One region of the Pseudocitrobacter sp. CD920760 genome, then DNA from elsewhere that is predicted to be linked to it. Evidence: predicted binding sites of a transcription regulator. Region 1 holds the regulator's gene; each other region holds the start of a gene.
What was found. Region 1 encodes Fur, which represses iron uptake genes when iron is present. Its sites were predicted from a motif close to ATAATAATGAGAACNACTATCAA; they were not measured.
Positions count from the first base shown of each region.

Region 2: the regulator Fur is predicted to act here: its motif matches at 2,480-2,502, upstream of exbB (tol-pal system-associated acyl-CoA thioesterase).
Region 3: the regulator Fur is predicted to act here: its motif matches at 2,049-2,071, upstream of sufA (Fe-S cluster assembly scaffold SufA).

Region 1 is NZ_CM173490.1:1,555,282-1,559,494, forward strand. It holds gene chiP (chitoporin ChiP) at 1-887, shown strand, start outside; gene chiQ (ChiQ/YbfN family lipoprotein) at 939-1,271, shown strand; gene fur (ferric iron uptake transcriptional regulator) at 1,385-1,837, opposite strand; gene fldA (flavodoxin FldA) at 2,120-2,650, opposite strand; gene ybfE (LexA regulated protein) at 2,801-3,094, opposite strand; gene ybfF (esterase) at 3,224-3,988, opposite strand; gene seqA (replication initiation negative regulator SeqA) at 4,173-4,213, shown strand, end outside.
Region 2 is NZ_CM173490.1:4,446,220-4,450,432, forward strand. It holds gene AC1MKH_RS20825 (methyl-accepting chemotaxis protein) at 1-918, opposite strand, end outside; gene exbD (TonB system transport protein ExbD) at 1,252-1,677, opposite strand; gene exbB (tol-pal system-associated acyl-CoA thioesterase) at 1,684-2,418, opposite strand; gene metC (cystathionine beta-lyase) at 2,669-3,856, shown strand; gene yghB (DedA family general envelope maintenance protein YghB) at 4,123-4,213, shown strand, end outside.
Region 3 is NZ_CM173490.1:2,953,946-2,958,158, reverse strand. It holds gene ydiJ (D-2-hydroxyglutarate dehydrogenase YdiJ) at 1-1,103, shown strand, start outside; gene menI (1,4-dihydroxy-2-naphthoyl-CoA hydrolase) at 1,100-1,510, shown strand; gene AC1MKH_RS13865 (YegP family protein) at 1,548-1,739, opposite strand; gene sufA (Fe-S cluster assembly scaffold SufA) at 2,112-2,480, shown strand; gene sufB (Fe-S cluster assembly protein SufB) at 2,492-3,979, shown strand; gene sufC (Fe-S cluster assembly ATPase SufC) at 3,996-4,213, shown strand, end outside.

The sequences.
Region 1 (4,213 bases):
GTGCAGAAGCGGGCGCGAACTTTGATTACGGCGATGCTGGCGCGCTGAGCTTCTCCTACATGTGGACCAATGAATATAAGGCCCCATGGCATATCGAAATGGATAATTTCTACCAGAACGATAAGCGCACGAAAGTCGATTATCTGCACTCCATCGGTATGAAATATGACTTCAAAAATGACCTGGTACTGGAAGCGGCATTTGGTCAGGCGGAAGGCTATGTCGATCAGTACTTTGCCAAAGCCAGCTACAAATTTGATATCGCCGGTAGCCCGCTGTCTACCAGCTATCAGTTCTACGGTACCCGCGATAAAGTGGATGACCGCACCGTAAACGATATTTATGACGGCACCGCGTGGTTGCAGGCGCTGACCTTCGGTTACAAAGTGGGGCAGGTTGACCTGCGTCTGGAAGGGACCTGGGTTAAGGCTGAAGGCCAGCAGGGCTACTTCCTGCAGCGTATGACGCCAACCTACGCCTCCTCTAACGGTCGCCTCGATGTGTGGTGGGATAACCGTTCTGACTTCAACGCCAACGGCGAAAAAGCGGTGTTCTTCGGTGCGATGTATGACCTGAAGAACTGGAACCTGCCGGGCTGGGCTGTAGGTGCATCATACGTCTACGCCTGGGATGCCAAACCGTCTACCTGGCAGATCAACCCGGACGCGTACTACGACAAAAACAAAACTATCGAAGAGTCTTCTTACAGCTTCGATGTGGCATACACCGTACAGGAAGGCCGCGCGAAAGGTACTCTGTTAAAACTGCACTTCACCCAGTACGACAACCACTCGGATATCCCGAGCTGGAGCGGTGGTTACGGCAACATCTTCCAGGATGAACGTGACGTGAAATTTATGGTTATCGCACCGTTCACCATCTTCTGATAAGTATTCAGGCGGGCCGCAGAGCCCGCCGTGTCGTATAAGGCTAATAACATGAAAAAAACAGTGATGATTGCTGCGCTGGTCGCGGCGCTGGCGGGCTGCGCTCAGTCTGAAGCACCAAAAGAAGATACGCGTTTAAAAGATGCCTATAGCGCCTGTATCAACACCGCAGAAGGCTCGCCGGAAAAAATCGAAGCCTGCCAGCAGGTGCTGAACGTGCTGAAGCAGGAGAAGGCGCACCAGCAGTTTGCCAATCAGGAGACCGTGCGGGTAAGCGATTATCAGGCGTGCATTCTGGCGAGAAAAACCGGTAACGATCAGGCCGTGAAGAAAGATTGCGGGTTAATCTGGCAGGAAATTCGCAGTAATAACACGACAAAGTAAGACAATAAGGCCTGCACAGAGCCGGGGACCTAAAGCGTCTCCGGCTTTTTTTGTCTTTACAGAGGCAATAAAAAAGCCAACCCGAAGGTTGGCTTTTCAGAATCTCGAAGAAATTACTTCTCTACGCCATCGTGCGCGTGTTCATCTTCGCGGCAGTCGCCCTCAGCACAGTGACCATACAGGTACAGGCTGTGGTTGGTTAAGCGGATACCGTGTTTCGCGGCAATTTCACGCTGACGAGCTTCGATGGAATCATCGCTGAATTCGATAACCTTGCCGCAGTCGAGGCAGATCAGGTGATCGTGATGGTGTTGTTGAGTCAGTTCGAAAACGGACTTGCCACCTTCAAAATTATGGCGCGTGACAATGCCCGCGTCATCAAACTGGTTCAGAACGCGGTAGACGGTCGCCAGACCAATCTCTTCACCCATGTCGATCAGGCGTTTGTATAAGTCTTCCGCGCTGACATGGTGATTGTCTGGTTCCTGAAGCACTTCCAGGATCTTTAACCGGGGAAGTGTGACTTTCAGGCCAGCCTTCTTTAATGCGGTATTGTTGTCAGTCATGCGGAATCTGTCCTGTTGCTAAACGATTGACTTCCAAACGCGGAAGTATCACAGAGAGTGCACCGAGTGTAATGCGTCTCATTATAGAATGACGCCTTCTAAATGAAAACAGCAAGACCTGGGCGAATAAAGATTTCGAAAACGAGGCTTGACCAGCAAACTCGCTAAATTCAGAAGATATTGTACAGATTTACGCTCAAAAGTTAAAAAATTGTAGCTATTATTTTGATTGCTTCTACCTATTAATGCGGCGTGATTTGAAAAGTCACGCCGCATCAAGAATCAGGCGTTTTTGATCTCTTCCAGATGCAGCTCTTCAGAAATCTGTTTTACCCATTTTTCTACACGTTCAGCGGTCAGTTCCGGCTGACGATCTTCATCAATAGCCAGACCTACGAAGTGGTCGTCATCGGCCAGGCCTTTAGAGGCTTCGAAGTGGTAACCCGCTGTTGGCCAGTGGCCGACGATGGTCGCACCGCGCGGTTCGATGATGTCGCGGATAGTGCCCAGCGCATCACAGAAGTATTCCGCATAGTCTTCCTGGTCGCCGCAGCCGAACAGTGCAACCAGTTTGCCATTGAAATCAACTTCTTCCAGCGTCGGGAAGAAATCGTCCCAGTCGCACTGGGCTTCACCGTAGTACCAGGTAGGGATACCCAGCAGCAGAATGTCGAATGCAGCCAGGTCTTCTTTGCTGCTCTTGGCAATGTCATGCACGTCGGCAACGTCTTTACCAAGCTGTTTCTGAATCATTTTTGCAATATTTTCGGTATTGCCGGTGTCGCTACCAAAGAAAATGCCAACGATTGCCATGAGTTAAATAACCTCTTGAAACTTAATGATATGGTGGTGGCGTATTGCCCACAGATAAGGGCAATCATAGCAGAACAGAGAAGGGTGCGGAATCAGCAATCGTACCGGACTGCACACTCTGCTACATGAAAGCGGGATTTTATGAAATTTTCAGAGCTTTTCCTGCGCGCGAAGCAGGGCTAACTGGCTCATCAGAATCTCTTCGATAAGCTCACTGCGACTCATATCGCGCGCGGTTGCCAGTTCGTTCAGGGCATCTACCGCATCGTTATTGAGTTTCAGCTCGACGCGCTTCAAACCGCGAACTTTATCGCGTTTTAATTGATTACGCTTATTGATGCGCAGCTGTTCGTCACGCGAAAGCGGATTGGTTTTGGGTCTTCCCGGCCGACGCTCATTTGCGAACAAATCAATTGTCGTTCGGTCCGTTTGTTCTTTTGCCATGATTCAGAGTGACTTCGGGGAAACAAGCTACCGGGAAACGCCCGGTGCAGACAGCGCGCAATCATACATCAGTGCAACCGACACGCCAACGACCACGGCCATAATGGCGCGCGGTCGTTGAGTTTTTAATCAGTCTGCTAAATATCGGCGGATGGCGCGCAGCACCGCGTCCGGTTTTTCCGCATGCACCCAGTGGCCAGCGCCTGCAATGACGTGCGCACGCGCCTGTGGGAATTGCGAGAGCAGGTCGTTACGGTAAGTTTCGGTAACATAAGGCGAATTTCCGCCGGGGATAAACAGTGCCGGATGATCCCACGCCGGAATCGTCTCCCAGCCGACGATGTGCGGGTACTGATCCCACAGCACCGGTACGTTAAAGCGCCACTCGCCGTCAACAAACGACTTCAGCAGAAACTGAATCACACCTTCTTCGGCTAAAAATTCGCGCATCACGGTTGCGGCCTGCTGGCGTGAGGAGACACCTGCGTTGGTGACTGCGTTAATCGCCGCAAAAATCTCATCGTGGCGACGCACATGATAATCCACCGGCGCGATATCAATAGCGACCAGATTATCGATGCGTTCCGGGGCTAGCGCGGTCAGGGCCATCACCGCTTTGCCGCCCATCGAGTGACCAATCACCGTGGCTTTCTCGATGTTGTGGGCGTCGAGGGTATCCAGCAGATCCTGGGCCATCGCCGGGTAGTTCATCTCATCCGCTCGCGGAGAAAGACCGTGATTACGCATATCCACTTGCAGGATATCGTGGTCGGTCACCAGGTCGCGCGCCAGTACGCCAAGGTTGTCCAGGCTGCCGAAAAGGCCGTGAACGAGCAGAATGGGGGAATTATTGTGCAGGTTTTGTGCAGATTGCGCTCGGGTATTCAATTTCATAGCAAAGTTCTTTTTTTCGCTCTGTCGGGTTAGGGTATTATGTTGGACATTCTCACGTTCAGGGGCAAGATACGATTTTTATCCCATTTTTGCCGCTATCCTGGTATGACGCTATCCGCTGTTGGGTTTTGAACATATAATCCCAGCAACTTGTATTCAGAAAAAATAATTGCACTGGATTAAGATGAAAACGATCGAAGTTGATGACGAACTCTATCGCTATAT
Region 2 (4,213 bases), 2.4 Mb from region 1:
CCCGCCCTGCCTTGCGACATCGCATGCCTGTAAAACACGCTTGCGCGCCTCGCCGGCTTGTTCACTGGTCAGGGATGCTGCGCTTGCCAGTTGTTCCATCGCGCTGGCGGCGATAGCGAGAGAAGTGGCCTGGCTGTCGGTGCGCTCTGATAGCGCGGTATTGCGCTGCAAAATCGTTTGCGAGGCATCCAGCAACTGACCGACATTGCCACTCACCTGCTCCAGTGTGTTACGCATCGCGCCAAGCGTTCGGCTAAACGTACGGGCGAACGGCGAATGGCTGTTGTTTGATTCTCGCGCCAGGGTCAGGCTTCCGGGTTCACAATTAATGACCGCCGCCAGTTTCGCCACCTCACTTGCAGATATCGCATCCTGTTCCATACGCACCGCCAGTACGACCAGGAATAGGGTTTGCGCCACCACAAACGCGCCATGCATCATCACCATATGCAGTCCGGTATGCATAAAAATAACGATGTGATAAAGGTTATAGGCCTGCAAATAGTTAAAGACTAAATGGTGCACCGCAATGACCGCCGCGCCCATCACTAACGGACGCCAGTCACGCCAGGCCAGCAACGCGGATAAAAGCACAAAAACAGAGAAGTGATATTCCGTTTCGCCCTCGCCAAGCTGAATAAGCAATGCGGAAAAGGCCATCAGGATAAACGCAAAAACCAACCGTGACATTAAGCGCCCGCGAAAAAATGCGGTGACAAGCGTGGCCAGAATCGCTAAAGGCGTTGCGAAAAATAGCGCCACCAGCGCATTCCCGACTATCCAGCCCACAACCAGCGAGATAGCCCAAAGCAGCCACACCAGCGCCAACATCTGGTCATCGGCCCGTTGGCGAAGAGTAGAAACAGAGATGCTTTCACGCAGCGATCCGCGAGCATTTGTTTTGTTTGATTTATCCATATTGTTCCGCACTATGCAGGTAATGTTATTAGTATTTTTAGCGCCATAAATAAGCGTAGAGAGTTTATTAATCATTACCAGCGGAGGGAAAGAATATATTCTTTACACGCGTTTTTATTACTACTTAATAAAGAATTAAATTTAATTTAAAGCAGAGATAAATAATTGTGTTGTGGGGACGTATTTATTAGGAGAGAAGACTTAGGGGAAATGTGCGGTGTTTACCCCCTAATCCAACCCTCTCCCTCAAGGGAGAGGGAACCGACAGAGCCAGGGTTTAAGTGAGTGCGGTTTTCACCCTCTCCCTGAGGGAGAGGGCCGGGGTGAGGGGCTTTACTTCACCCCCGCGTGTTCTTCCCCTACCAGACCAATCTTCAGATAACCGGCCTGATGCAGAGTGTCCATCACCTTCATCATCGTTTCATAGTCGACGGTTTTATCGGCACGGAAGAAGATAGTGGTATCTTTCTTCCCTTCCGTCAGCGTGTTCAACGCGTTTACCATGTTCTCATCGGTAATGGGGTCATTACCCAGGAACATCGACTTATCTGCTTTCACCGACAGGTAGACCGGTTTTTCCGGGCGCGGCTGCGGTTGGCTGGAAGACGCCGGCAGATTGACCTTCACATCCACCGTCGCCAGTGGCGCGGCAACCATGAAGATGATCAGCAGAACCAACATAACGTCGATAAACGGCGTCACGTTGATTTCATGCATTTCGCCGTTATCGTCCAGATTTTCATTAAGACGCATTGCCATGGGGCATCAACCTACTCGTAATTTCTGTGCGGAACGTACCGGCTGGGTCACGCCGCTGGCGTGGAGGTCCAGGTCGCGGCTTTGCAGCAGCAGAACCTGCGCAGCAACATCGCTGAGGTTTGCTTTATAGCTGCCAATCAGACGGGCGAAGACGTTATAGATAACCACCGCCGGAATCGCGGCAAACAGACCAATTGCGGTCGCCAGCAGCGCTTCTGCGATCCCCGGCGCAACAACGGCCAGGTTGGTGGTTTGCGTCTGCGCAATACCGATGAAGCTGTTCATGATACCCCAAACGGTACCGAACAGACCGACAAACGGAGAAATGGCGCCGATAGTCGCGAGATAGCCGGTCCCGCGACTCATATTACGACTCACGAAGGCAACACGACGTTCCAGGCGGAAGCCAGTACGCTCTTTAATCCCTTCATTGTCTTCTGAACCCGCAGAAAGCTCGCGCTCGTCCTGCGCTTCATGAATCAGTTGCGTGCTTAGGCTTTTCCCGTGGAAGGCGGCGGCGATTTCGTGCGCCTGATCGATAGAGCGGGCTTCCGCTAACAGCTGCTGCTCGCGTTTGAGGCGACGCTTCTGGGAGAACAACTCTGCGCTCTTACTAAAGAAGATGGCCCAGGTGACTACGGATGCCAGAATCAGGCCAATCATAACCACTTTAACAACGATGTCGGCATGATGATACATACCCCAAACGGAGAGATCCGTCTGCATCAAATTATTACCCACTCTGTATCTCCAGGACATAAATCACAAAATCTGAGCACAATAATATCAAAACGACGTCGAATTGATAGTAGTTCTCATTAGTATTTACATAGTGACTCAAATCATACTTATTTTCCTTGCGCTTACGCAGTAAAAAAGTCACCACCGCGATTTTTGAGAAATTTTCTGCTTTATGTCGCGCGAGCGGGTACATCCTGCAACAATCGTGATAGTTTAGACGTCCAGACGTATAAAAATAGGCAGGAGAGACATGGCAGATAAGCACCTGGATACCGCGCTGGTCAACGCCGGGCGGAGTAAAAAGTACACGCAGGGTTCGGTAAACAGCGTCATTCAGCGCGCCTCTTCGCTGGTGTTCGACACCGTTGAGGCGAAGAAACATGCCACCCGCAATCGCGCGAAAGGCGAACTCTTCTACGGGCGTCGCGGTACGCTCACCCACTTCTCTTTACAGGAAGCGATGTGTGAGCTGGAAGGCGGCGCGGGCTGCGCCCTCTTCCCTTGCGGCGCAGCGGCGGTCGCCAATACGATTCTGGCCTTTGTTGAACAGGGCGATCATGTGTTGATGACCAATACCGCCTATGAGCCGAGCCAGGATTTCTGCACCAAAATACTCGGTAAACTCGGCGTCACCACCGGCTGGTTCGACCCGCTGATCGGCAGCGACATCGTGCGCCTGATTCAGCCCAATACCAAAGTGGTGTTCCTGGAATCCCCGGGTTCAATCACCATGGAAGTTCACGATGTTCCGGCGATTGTTGCCGCCGTGCGCAGCGTTGCGCCGGATGCAATCATTATGATCGACAACACCTGGGCGGCAGGCGTGCTGTTTAAAGCGCTCGATTTCGGCATTGATATCTCGATTCAGGCTGGCACGAAGTACCTGATTGGCCACTCTGACGCGATGGTCGGTACCGCGGTATCCAACGAACGCTGCTGGGCGCAACTGCGCGAAAATGCGTATCTGATGGGCCAGATGCTGGATGCGGACACCGCCTACATGACCAGTCGAGGCCTGCGCACACTTGGCGTTCGCCTGCGTCAGCATCATGAAAGCAGCCTGAAAATTGCCGAATGGCTGGAACAGCATCCGCAGGTTGCCCGCGTGAATCATCCGGCGCTGCCGGGCAGTAAAGGTCACGAATACTGGAAACGAGATTTTACAGGCAGCAGCGGCTTGTTCTCCTTCGTGCTGAAAAAGCGCTTAACCGATGCTGAGCTTGCGACTTACCTCGACAACTTCTCCCTGTTCAGCATGGCCTACTCGTGGGGCGGTTTTGAGTCGCTGATTCTGCCTAACCAGCCAGAACAGCTGGCGGAGATTCGCCCCGGCGGCGAAGTGGACTTTACCGGCACCCTTATTCGCTTACATATTGGTTTAGAAAACATTGACGATCTTATCGCTGATTTAGCAGCAGGCTTCGCGCGTATTGTGTAAAATAGCCTCAGGCCCGGCGGCGTTTCGCCTCGGGCTGTCTGGTTAGCAATGTTCCTGAAGATACGCGCCGCGCAAAGCCTCGCGTATTTTCATGATTTTGAGAACAGTCTCTCTGCCGAATGGCCAGAACATCCCGGCGTAAACGCATAGTGCTCAGGTTGTTCTTATTCCTGAACAGCTGCGCGTGCGTTGTTGCGCGAGGGATCAAAGAGTTTCGGGCAATTCGGGAGTACAATAAGCGAAAATGCTGTTCCACAGGAAAGTCCATGGTCGTCATTCAAGATATTGTCGCCGCGCTCTGGCAGCATGACTTTGCCGCGCTGGCGAATCCTCACGTTGTGGGGGTGGTTTATCTGG
Region 3 (4,213 bases), 1.4 Mb from region 1:
GCTGGCACGCGCGTAAGGGAGAATACGATTTCTCCCACGAAGTGAAAGAGGCGATGTCGGGCTGTCTGGCCTGTAAAGCCTGTTCCACCCAATGCCCAATCAAAATTGATGTGCCGGATTTCCGCGCGCGTTTCTTACAGCTTTATCACACGCGTTATCTGCGTCCGGTACGCGATCATCTGGTGGCGACGGTTGAAAGTTATGCGCCGCTGATGGCGCGCGCGCCGAAAACCTTTAACTTCTTTATGAATCAACCGCTGGTACGCAAGCTGTCGGAAAAACACATTGGCATGATTGATTTGCCGATGCTTTCCGCGCCATCGTTACAAAAGCAGATGATCTCTCACCGTTCCGCCAATATGACGCTGGAACAGCTGGAAGCGCTAACACCCGAACAAAAAGCGATGACCGTGCTGGTGGTGCAGGATCCTTTCACCAGCTACTACGATGCGCAGGTGGTGGCCGACTTCATTCGTCTGATCGATAAGCTGGGCCTTCAACCTGTGCTGCTGCCGTTCTCACCCAATGGTAAAGCGCAGCATATTAAAGGTTTCGTCACCCGCTTTACCAAAACCGCACGTAAAACGGCGGAGTACCTGAATCGTGTGGCGGAATTGGGCATTCCTATGGTGGGCGTCGATCCGGCGCTGGTGCTGTGTTACCGCGATGAATACAAGCAAGTGTTGGGCGATAAACGCGGCGACTTCAACGTCATGCTGGTCCATGAATGGCTGCCTCAGGCACTGGACGGTATCGATAGCCACGAATCCGGCGGCGAGCCCTGGTATTTGTTTGGGCACTGTACCGAGGTTACCGCACTGCCTTCCGCGCCAAAACAGTGGGCCACCATTTTTGCCCGGTTTGGCGCGAAGCTGGAAAACGTCAACGTCGGCTGCTGCGGGATGGCGGGAACCTATGGCCACGAAAAGAAAAACCACCAAAACTCGCTGGGGATTTATGCGCTATCATGGCAGCAGGCCATGCAACGCCTGCCGCGTAATCGCTGCCTGGCAACCGGATACTCATGTCGTAGTCAGGTGAAGCGCGTGGAAGGTAATGGCGTGCGCCATCCGTTACAGGCACTTCTGGAGATTATTGGATGATTTGGAGACGACAGACGACCCTCGATGCCCTGAATGCGATGAACGAAGGGACGATGATGGCGCTGCTGGATATTCGCTATGTTGCGTTAACCAATGATGCGCTGGAGGCGACGATGCCCGTTGATCATCGCACGCATCAGCCATTCGGTCTGTTACACGGTGGAGCGTCCGTTGTTCTCGCCGAGACACTGGGCTCAATGGCGGGCTATCTCTGTACCGAGGGCGATCAAAAAGTTGTCGGGCTGGAAATCAATGCCAACCATATCCGCTCGGTGCGTAGCGGCCGGGTTCGCGGCGTCTGTAAAGCGATCCACACCGGGCGTCGCAGCCAGGTGTGGCAAATCGAAATCTTCGATGAGGAAGGGCGCTTGTGTTGCACATCGCGCCTGACCACCGCCGTGGTGTAAAACAGATGCAAAAGGCCCAAATTCCTGGGCCTTTTGTTTATTTCGCCGTATCGTCTTTAATCGTTTCGCTCGCGCCGTTCTTCTGAACGGAGGCAATACCTTTCTTCGCCGCGTCCTTGCTCGAGTACATCTCACTGGTGGCGATGGTTTCGTGATTATCGGCCTTCAGTAAAAAATACCACGGCTGCGCAACGGCTTTTTCTGACTTCTTAAGCACATAATAACCCATGATTTCTCCCGATAGTTTTGAAGGGGTCATCAATGATTTAGGTCAGATTTGGCGATCCGGCAAGTTAGCGTACCGAGGATGTGAGCTGAAAGGCGCAGAGAGGCCGAAAAGCTATCAAATAAATAGGCATTAGCGATGCATGTTTTATTCATCAACCACTTCCAGTAATTACCTCTTCTTAATCTATTATTTTTCAAAGTGTTGTAAAAAATCATCTATCCCGGTTGCCCGCAGAATCAGGGTCTATGCTTATAAAAAGCCGCTGTAAAACAGGTCCGAAGGTAATACCCCTGTTGCAGATGGGTTGAAGTGATAATCATTATCACTAACATAGTGTTATGCCTTCGATGGCTTAACCGATGAGGTAGACCAATGGAAGTAGATTCTGGAACGTTTGATCCGAATGATTTTGCCTGGCGTGGCCTGACGTTAACGCCCGCGGCAGCAACACAAATTCGCAATCTGGTCAGCAAACAACCAGGTATGCAGGGCGTGCGCCTCGGCGTGAAGCAGACCGGCTGTGCCGGGTTTGGCTATGTGCTGGATACGGTAACCGAGCCCCATGCCGATGATCTGTTATTTGAGTCTGACGGCGCAAAACTGTGGGTGCCTCTTTCGGCGATGCCGTTTATCGACGGCACCGAAGTGGATTACGTGCGCGAAGGATTAAATCAGATATTTAAATTTCATAACCCGAAAGCGCAGAACGAATGCGGCTGCGGCGAAAGTTTTGGGGTATAGGCGGTACGATTATGACGCGCAATACTGAAGCAACTGACGATGTCAAAACCTGGACCGGCGGCCCGCTGAATTACAAAGAGGGCTTCTTCACCCAGTTAAAGACCGATGAACTGGCAAAAGGGATCAACGAAGAGGTGGTCCGTGCCATTTCGGCAAAACGCAACGAGCCCGAATGGATGCTCGAGTTTCGCCTGAATGCCTTCCACGCCTGGGAGCAGATGAAAGAGCCGCACTGGTTGAAAGCGAACTATGCTTCGCTCAATTACCAGGATTACAGCTACTACTCTGCGCCGTCCTGCGGTAACTGCGATGAAACCTGTGCCTCTGAGCCTGGCGCGGTGCAACAGACAGGCGCCAATACCTTCCTCACCGATGAAGTCGAAGCGGCGTTTAATCAGCTCGGCGTACCGGTGCGCGAAGGCAAAGAAGTGGCCGTCGATGCGATATTCGATTCGGTTTCTGTGGCCACCACCTATCGGGAAAAACTCTCTGAGCAGGGCATTATTTTCTGTTCGTTCGGCGAAGCAATCCACGATCATCCGGAACTGGTGAAACAGTATCTGGGCACGGTGGTGCCGTCGAACGATAACTTTTTTGCCGCGCTGAACGCGGCAGTGGCGTCAGATGGAACCTTCATCTACATCCCGAAAGGTGTGCGCTGCCCGATGGAGCTGTCGACCTATTTTCGAATTAACGCCGAAAAAACCGGTCAGTTTGAACGCACGATCCTGATTGCCGATGAAGGCAGCTATGTGAGCTACATCGAAGGGTGTTCCGCCCCGGTGCGTGAAAGTTATCAGCTGCACGCGGCGGTGGTGGAAGTCATCATCCACAAAGATGCGGAAGTGAAATACTCCACGGTACAAAACTGGTTCCCCGGCGATAACAACACCGGCGGGATCCTGAACTTTGTCACCAAGCGCGCCCTGTGCGAAGGCGAAAACAGCAAAATGTCGTGGACCCAGTCGGAAACGGGTTCCGCCATCACCTGGAAATACCCGAGCTGCATACTGCGCGGTGATAACTCGATTGGCGAGTTCTTCTCGGTGGCGCTGACCAGCGGGCATCAGCAGGCCGATACCGGCACCAAAATGATCCACATCGGCAAAAACACCAAATCGACGATCATCTCGAAAGGGATCTCCGCCGGACACAGCCAGAACAGTTATCGCGGGCTGGTGAAAATCATGCCGACCGCGACCAATGCGCGTAATTTCACCCAGTGTGACTCGATGCTGATTGGCCCGGACTGCGGCGCGCACACCTTCCCGTATGTCGAATGCCGCAACAACAGCGCACAGCTGGAACATGAAGCCACCACCTCGCGTATCGGCGAAGACCAGCTGTTCTACTGTCTGCAACGTGGGATCAGCGAAGACGATGCGATCTCAATGATCGTCAATGGCTTCTGTAAGGACGTCTTCTCCGAGCTGCCGCTGGAGTTTGCCGTGGAAGCGCAAAAACTGCTGGCGATAAGCCTCGAACACAGCGTCGGATAAGGATTAAGGGATCTCTATGTTAAGTATTAAAGATTTACAGGTTGCCGTTGAAGAGAAAGAAATCCTGCGCGGCTTGAGCCTTGATGTAAAACCAGGGGAAGTGCACGCCATCATGGGGCCGAACGGCTCCGGGAAAAGTACGCTTTCCGCCACGCTCGCCGGACGCGAAGACTATGAAGTCACCGGCGGCGCGGTCACCTTCAAGGGCAAAGACCTGCTGGAGCTCTCTCCTGA